2 regions of the Ruminococcus sp. AF37-20 genome follow, and region 2 is predicted to be linked to the other one. Evidence: predicted binding sites of a transcription regulator. Region 2 holds the regulator's gene; the other holds the start of a gene.
What was found. The regulator NrdR, encoded in region 2, represses ribonucleotide reductase genes. The targets are predictions, from matches to a motif close to CACNANATNTNGTG.
Positions count from the first base shown of each region.

Region 1: nrdD (anaerobic ribonucleoside-triphosphate reductase) is a predicted target of NrdR. The motif match lies at 1,491-1,504, and genes of this name have one in related genera.

Region 1 covers NZ_QTVE01000003.1:90,632-94,571, reverse strand. The annotation lists gene DW015_RS02760 (SH3 domain-containing protein) at 159-686, shown strand; gene DW015_RS02755 (SprT family zinc-dependent metalloprotease) at 743-1,429, shown strand; gene nrdD (anaerobic ribonucleoside-triphosphate reductase) at 1,562-1,852, shown strand; gene DW015_RS02745 (zinc ribbon domain-containing protein) at 1,929-2,750, opposite strand; gene DW015_RS02740 (YfhO family protein) at 2,884-3,940, opposite strand, start outside.
Region 2 covers NZ_QTVE01000005.1:133,446-137,385, reverse strand. The annotation lists gene DW015_RS05030 (aspartate kinase) at 120-1,439, shown strand; gene nrdR (transcriptional regulator NrdR) at 1,527-1,979, opposite strand; gene DW015_RS05020 (glycosidase) at 2,400-3,575, opposite strand.

The DNA.
Region 1 (3,940 bases), on a different contig from region 2:
TTTGAAGGGTGAAATGTGACAATATTGTAATTAAACTGTCATTGACATTGATGATAAAAAATATTATAATATGTTTATGTACCTGTGCTTTGTTTGCAGGTGTGCAGGTGTGTTCCTGCAAAAGGAGGCGAAATGTGACGGCTTGTGCCGTGCAATATATGGATAATAACAAGAATAACGTTTCCCGCAAGGCTTCGGGAAATACGGCGAGCGTTGTCGCAATAATAGTTGTGGGCATATTTGTTCTGTGCGTGATACTTCTGCTTGCCAAGGGGCTTTTTGCAAGCAATAGTTCAGAAGTGCCAAAGGGTATAAATACTGCCACCATAAATACAAATGAGTCTGTGGCTGAGCCGGTGAACAGCACCGCCCCTGCGGATACGTCCGTTACTGATAACAGCAGTGTGGACGAAAGCGGTGCGGTAACAGATGTGTCCAGCGACGAGTCTAGCCAGACAGATGTGCTTGAAGTAATGTATGTCACAGAGTATGCTTATCTTCATGTGGCGCCTGATAATGACGCTGAGAATATCGTTTGTATGTCACCGGGCGTTCAGGTAAACGTTCTTGAATATGAGGATAACGGATATGTGAAGATAAATTTCATGAACATAGACGGTCCACTCACGGGATATATTTATAAGGATTATCTTACGACAGACAGCTCTATAGCAGTACAGTGGTAAAAAATACAGCGCCGCACAAAAGAATGTGCGGCGTTTTTGGATATGGGGGCTTTGAAGTGCCGAAATATAATACTTTTATCGAGGATAAAAACGGAGAGCGCATAGACTTTATCCTTGACGTTGCCAAAAGAAGTCGCCTTAATATGGGTATGCGTGACGGCACTTTGACAGTGCGTGTGCCTTACGGCTGTTCAAAGCAGCAGCTTGAAAGCTTTATTAATAACAATCTGGGCTGGATAAAGGAGCAAAAAGACAAGGCGGCGGTGGGTCTGCCGAAAGATTTCTGCCATGGCGAAAGGCTCAGACTTTTGGGGAACGAGCTTACCCTGACTCTTGTTCAGGCTGATAAGTATTTTTCTCCTAAGATAGAGGACGGCAAGCTTCTTATTGCCGTGAACAAGACCAGCGACCAGACCTATGTAAAAGAGCAGACCACCAAGTTCATAAACGATCTCACAGTGGCGGAGATAACAAAAAGTATGCAGAAAATGTCTGCCTCCACAGGGCTTGTGCCTGAAAAGGTCACAATAAAACCGCTGACAGCAAGCTGGGGAAGATGTATCTCAAACAGGCATATTTCCATAAACTCAAAGCTTATCGTTTTCCGCAGAGAGTGCATAGATTATGTCTGCCTCCACGAGCTTTGCCACTTGGTCTTTATGGATCACAGCAAGGATTTCTGGGCTTTGGTGGGCAAGTTCTGTCCCGATTGGCAAGGCATAAGAGAAGAAATGAAAGGCTGACCATGCAGGCATACCCTACAAAATATACTCATGTGCTTTGTAGGTATTAACTATTGACAAATACAAGATATTGTGGTATCCTTTTATTGTGGCAACAATATGTATAACAAAGAAAAATGGAGGTAATGTAAAATGGTAAATGTGAACGTAACAGGCGGGGAGATGTCCCAGGCTGAGATAAATTCTTATATCGACAGGGCACAGAAGCTTTACCCTGAAAAGACTATCCAGACTATCGACCTTAAAATAGACGGCGACTTTGTTGACGTTGATTATCACTTTGCAGACGTGCCTTTTCAGCGTATAAGAAGAATAACAGGCTATCTTGTTGGAACTCTCGACAGATTTAACGACGCAAAGAGAGCGGAGGTCCGTGACCGAGTAAAGCATGGTCTTGCAAGCCCCAGCATATCAGAACAGTAAAAATGAAACACGGCATATGTCACCGAAAAAGTGGCATATGCCGTATTTTTTTATGGAAGTGTATTGGTGTAGCTTTTTAGACCTTGTTTCCGCAAACGCTGCAAAATTTGGCTCCGCTCTTCAGCTCTGAGCCACAGTGAGGACACTTTTCAGGTGCGGACTGCTCGACAGGCTGTTCAGCCGTTTCTGTAGGTGGTTCTATAGGCTCTGTCTGTTGTGGTATCTCAGGCTCAACTACGCTCTGTGACATAACAGGCTCGGCATTGTCGGGCTTTCTGAACTGTGACATATCAGGCTGAGCAAAACTCTGTTCTTGCGGTGTAGTCATTGGTATAGGCGCAGGGGCATTGTCAGGCGTCTTTGCGGCAACAGGTATCTCAACGGCAAAATCTTCGCCCATAAGTCTGCCTGCAATAACAAGTCCACCGATAAAAAGCAGGAAAGCCGCAATAAATGGCAGAACATCATTAGCAAGTGAAAGGGCTACCCTGAACTTGTCATTGTCATAGCCCATTGTTATAGCGTTTGAGAAGTGACCTTTTACCGTAACATAGTATATCATTATGCCCTTTGTTATCATCACAACAAGCGGGAAAAGGATAAGAAAGCCTGCGAATGCACCATCAAGCTTTTTCTTGCCCTTTGCTCTTGCAGATGTGAAAAACGCCACAAGGCTGAATATGGCGAGTGCGCATGAAAGACCATAGGTGTTCACATAAGCGAAAATGTCGGGGGTGAACAAAAAGTCTATCTTGTTTGTGAAAACGTTGTTGTAAACGAGCTTTCCCACAGGGTCAGCAAGTGCGCCTGCCACCGAGAGAACGAATGCGAAAAAACTCAGCAGACACAGGGACATTCCTGCATATGTAAGCTTCTTTGTGTAGATCTTTTTTGCCATTTTGATTAGTCCTTTCATTTGTGAAGTCTTTATCCGCTGTCCGAAAAAATAGGGGCGGATAGAATTTCCGTCCCTATTATAATACTATTTTATAAAAGCCTTGTCAATAGACTTTTTTTCGCAGCTTTCGTCGCTATTTATCGTTTTTGCCGCTATCCTCGTCCTCACCGAGAATATTTTTCATCATCTCGTTTATGTGCCGAAGCTTTTCGTCATCATCATTGTCAGGTCGGTATATCCTCAGCGGCTCGTCCGTTGTATCAGTTGTGTCATTTATTACAGGGGTTGTGGCTTTCTCACTGCTCTCAGCCGTAAAGTTAGCTTTTGCAAGCACCTTTTTCATGACTTTTCCACGCTTATATTCAAACAGGAATATAAGCACCAGCAGGGCAACACCAAAGCCCGTTATGATAAGAGATACTTTCCAATAGTCAGGTGAGAACTTCATTGTTATCTTGTTTTCACCCTGCTCCAAAGGGATAGTTATAAGGCTGTCAAGAGATTTTTCAGCCGTCACCTTTTTGCCGTTCACAGTGATAGTCCAGCCGTTTTCGTATGGTATGGTCGTGAACAGTACAGAGCCGTCATTTTCAGCATTAACAGTGCCCTCAAGATAAGTGTCCTTAAAGCTTGTGACCTCAAGCACATTTTTCTGCATATCAGCGCAGGTCTGTGCAAAGCTGTCATAATCAAAGGTGTAGAAAAGCTGGTCTTTCCAGTAAGCTTCGTTATCGTCATTTGCCACCGTTATGCGTATGCGAAGCTCCTGACCCTCACAGAATTTGCCGAGATTCATAATAGAATAATTGTCGCCCACAAAGAACTGACCTGCATATTCCATAGGCTCAGAGCCGTCCATATAATCGTCCTCGTCCTGTATCCACACGTTGCAGGAACGCTCATATTTGGTTGGAAGATACATATAAAGATATGAGTCCTTATCCATTTTCACAACATAGTCAATGTGACATTCAGCAATGGAAGTGTCTGTAGGGAAGTATTTCGTGTGTCCGTCAGTGAGCTGAGATGTAGAAACGTTCTCCATTTCGCTGTTTATAACAGGTATCTTTGTGAAATATTCCTTTGTTGTGCCTGCGAGGGCGTTGAATACCATGTTCTGATTTTCAAAAGGATTATCTTCAGAAAGTGACACGTCCTCAATACTAGGCGAAGATACCATGCCAAGACCA
Region 2 (3,940 bases):
AATTAGTCCATTTATACATTGACTTAATCACGCAAATTCGGTATACTATTTATTGTAACGTCAGCGTGGGAAAAGTACGCAGACAGGAATAATTCTATAGTTTATAAGGGGTTTGTGAAATGACAAAGGTTGTAAAATTCGGTGGAAGCTCTCTTGCAAGTGCTGAGCAGTTCAAAAAGGTAAAGGAGATAATCACAGCGGAAAGCTCAAGAAGATTTGTTGTGCCGTCTGCTCCTGGTAAAAGATTTTCAAACGATACAAAGGTAACTGATATGCTTTACGGCTGCTATGATCTTGCTGCAAAGGGCAAGGATTTCAGCAGCGAGTTCGACGCTATCAAGGAAAGATATTACGGCATAATCAATGATCTGGGTCTTGACCTTTCTCTTGAAAAGGAGTTTGAAACTATCAAGGCTTGCTTTATCGGAAAGGCAGGACGTGACTATGCGGCTTCCCGTGGCGAGTATCTTAACGGTATCGTTCTTGCTAAATATCTTGGATATAACTTTATTGACGCTGCCGATGTTATCTATTTTAACGATCAGGGTCAGTTTGATTCTGCAAGAACCAACGAGGTGCTTCCTCAAAGACTTGCTACACTTGACAATGCGGTGATCCCCGGTTTTTACGGCTCAATGCCAAACGATACTATCAAGACATTTTCAAGAGGCGGTTCTGACGTAACAGGTTCTATCGTTGCCGCAGCAGTAAACGCTGATCTTTATGAGAACTGGACAGACGTATCAGGCTTCCTGGTATGCGACCCTAGAATTATCGACAACCCACAGCCTATAACTACCATAACATATAAGGAACTGAGAGAGCTTTCTTACATGGGTGCAGGCGTACTTCATGAGGACGCTATTTTCCCTGTAAGAAAAGCAGGTATCCCAATAAACATCAAGAACACAAACAAGCCTGAGGATATGGGTACAATGATCGTTGAGTCCACATCTCAGAAGCCTGCATTCACGATCACAGGTATAGCAGGAAAGAAGGGCTTTACTGTAGTTAATATCGAAAAGGATATGATGAACGCAGAGCTTGGTTTCGGCAGAAGAGTGCTTGAAGTATTCGAGAAGAACGGAATCTGCTTTGAGCATATGCCATCGGGTATCGACACAATGTCTGTCGTTGTTCATCAGGCAGAGTTTGCTCCAAAGGAGCAGGAGATAATGTCAGGTCTGCACAGAAACTGTCACCCTGATACAATTGATATTGAAACAGACCTTGCGCTTATTGCAGTTGTGGGACGTGCAATGAAGTCAAACAGAGGTACAGCAGGCAGAATATTCTCAGCCCTTGCACACGCTCATGTAAACGTAAAGATGATAGATCAGGGCTCTAGCGAGCTTAACATCATCATCGGTGTAAACGAGGCTGATTTTGAATCTGCAATGAAGGCTATCTATACAATTTTTGTTGATACACAGCTTTAATACAATATGAAAAATATGGCGGACGGCTTTGGCTGTCCGCTTTTTTTGTGCAAAAAAGCGTCCCGAAAATTATCGGAACGCTCTTATTTATTTCTTCTTGTCAGAAAGCTCAGTGATTATCTGAATGAACGAATCAACGTCAGAGAAGTCCTTGTAAACGGAAGCAAAACGCACATATGCAACGTGGTCAAGCTTTTTAAGACCCATAAGCACCATATCGCCTATTTCGCTGGTGGTGGTCTCAGTCTGCATTTTGTTTGCAAAGGTGTTCTCTATATCGTCAACAAGGTTTTTCATATCATCAACACTGACTGGACGCTTTTTGATAGCGTTCTGAATGCCTTTTATAAGCTTCTGTCTGTCAAAAGGCTCAAACGAGCCGTCACGCTTGTATACCATAAGCTGTGGCTTTTCCACCACCTCATAAGTAGTGAAACGCTTTCCGCATTTCGGACACTCACGGCGGCGACGCTTTTTTCCCTCGCTTGGACGTGAATCTATTACTCTTGTATCTTCATAGTTGCAAAAAGGACATCTCATTATAAACACTCCTTAGTTAAGAGAAAATTTTGTGCGTGATATTGCATATATTGTGCTTTTATTGATTAATTATACCATAGATTGTGGATGATTGCAAGAGGGTATATAAAAAAGTTGCGGTAAAGGGACTCAGCAATTTTGCGGCAGACAAACCATAGCATAATTGTAGGGGATGGCGCCCTCGACGTCCCGTTTCTGGAAGTGTCAAAGTTTTGGCTTTTTCACAGATTTGTGTAGACATGCCGTGCGGAAAACGTTGTGCGGATAACGTATAGTTCGTCGGGCAAACAACCACGGGACGTCGAAACGACGTCCCCTACATGGGTAGTGCAATATTTATGCACGGATATGGCAGACTTAAAGAAAGTTTTAGTGTACAAAAAAACAGACAGCAGAAGCCGTCTGTTTGTGTTTGATATATTACTTGTTAAGATATTCGAGATTTTTTTTGATAAGCTCGCATCTCTGCTTTACGCAGTCAACAGAACGCAGTGGGTCTGACGGTGTGTTGAATGTGTAATCCATAAGCTTGTCGATCGTTGTTGCCGCAACGTGAAGTCTTGTGTCTGATGAAGCGTAGTAAATATACACGTCACCGTTTTCACGAACGATCGCGCCGTTTGTGAACGCAACGTTTGATACGTCACCCACTCTTTCACTGCCGTGTGGTGCAATGAAAAGTCCTGACGGCGAAGCGATTAGCTTAGAAGGGTCTTTAAGGTCAGTTGCGAATACATAAATTACATATCTAAGACCGGCGGCTGTGTTTCTTACGCCATGTGCAATGTGTATCCAACCCTTTGGTGTCTTGATAGGCACTGCGCCTGCACCGTTCTTTACCTCTGTGATTGTGTGATACTGCCTTGGTGAGATAACAACTTCGTCTGTGCAGATAACAGGGTTTGTGATGTCTTCGCAAAGACCGAAGCATACTCCTCCGCCTGAGCCGGTTTCGATAAAATCGTCCTGTGGACGTGTGTAGAATGCGTACTTTCCGTCAACGAACTCAGGGTGAAGTACAACGTTTCTCTGCTGTGGTGACTTGGACTTGAGATTAGGAAGTCTTTCCCATGTCTTAAGATCCTTTGTCCTTACGATTCCAGCCTGAGCTGTAGCGGCAGAAAGATCGTTTGAAGTCTTGTCCTTGCTCTCTGAGCAGAATACACCGTATATCCAGCCGTCCTCATGCTGAGTAAGTCTCATATCGTATACGTTTGTTTCCTCCGGTTCAGTGTCAGGAAGCTGAACAGGGAAGTCCCAGAAACGGAAGCCGTCAACAGGGCTGTCGCTCTCTGCTACTGCAAAAAATGACTTTCTGTCATTGCCCTCAACTCTTGCAACAAGATAATACTTGCCGTTGAGATAAATAGCGCCAGAGTTCAGTACTGCGTTTATGCCCAATCTCTCCATGAAGTATGGATTTGTCTCAGGGTTCATGTCATATTTCCAGATAATAGGTGCGTGTGCGGCTGTCAGAACAGGGTAAACGTATCTGTCATAAATTCCGTTGTAGCTGTCTGACACAATGTTTTTTCTGTTGATGAGAGCCTCATATTTGGCTGTCACCATTGTTTTGTTTCTTTCAAAATCTGTCATATCAAGCAATTTCCTTTCGGTAAAAAATCTTCTTAAACAAGTATACTATAATAATTCGCCAATTACAAGTACCACTGAAAACATCAAACGATTACATGAAAAAAGTTTTACGAACTGCATAAATGCTGTACATATTTTGCTGTTTTGGTTAATGTTTTCTACAAAAAGCTCTTGTATCTGTTTTATATTCATTCAAAACGGGCATATTGAATATTTGAACTTTATGCGCATATTTTAAACGATACTGATTGTAATATTGCGCTTTAACAATACATATGGATTTTATTGTGCAAAGTGTACAATGAAATTGCTGATAATTGTGCTATAATGGTGATTGACAATAGCTTTATATGTGTTGTATAATT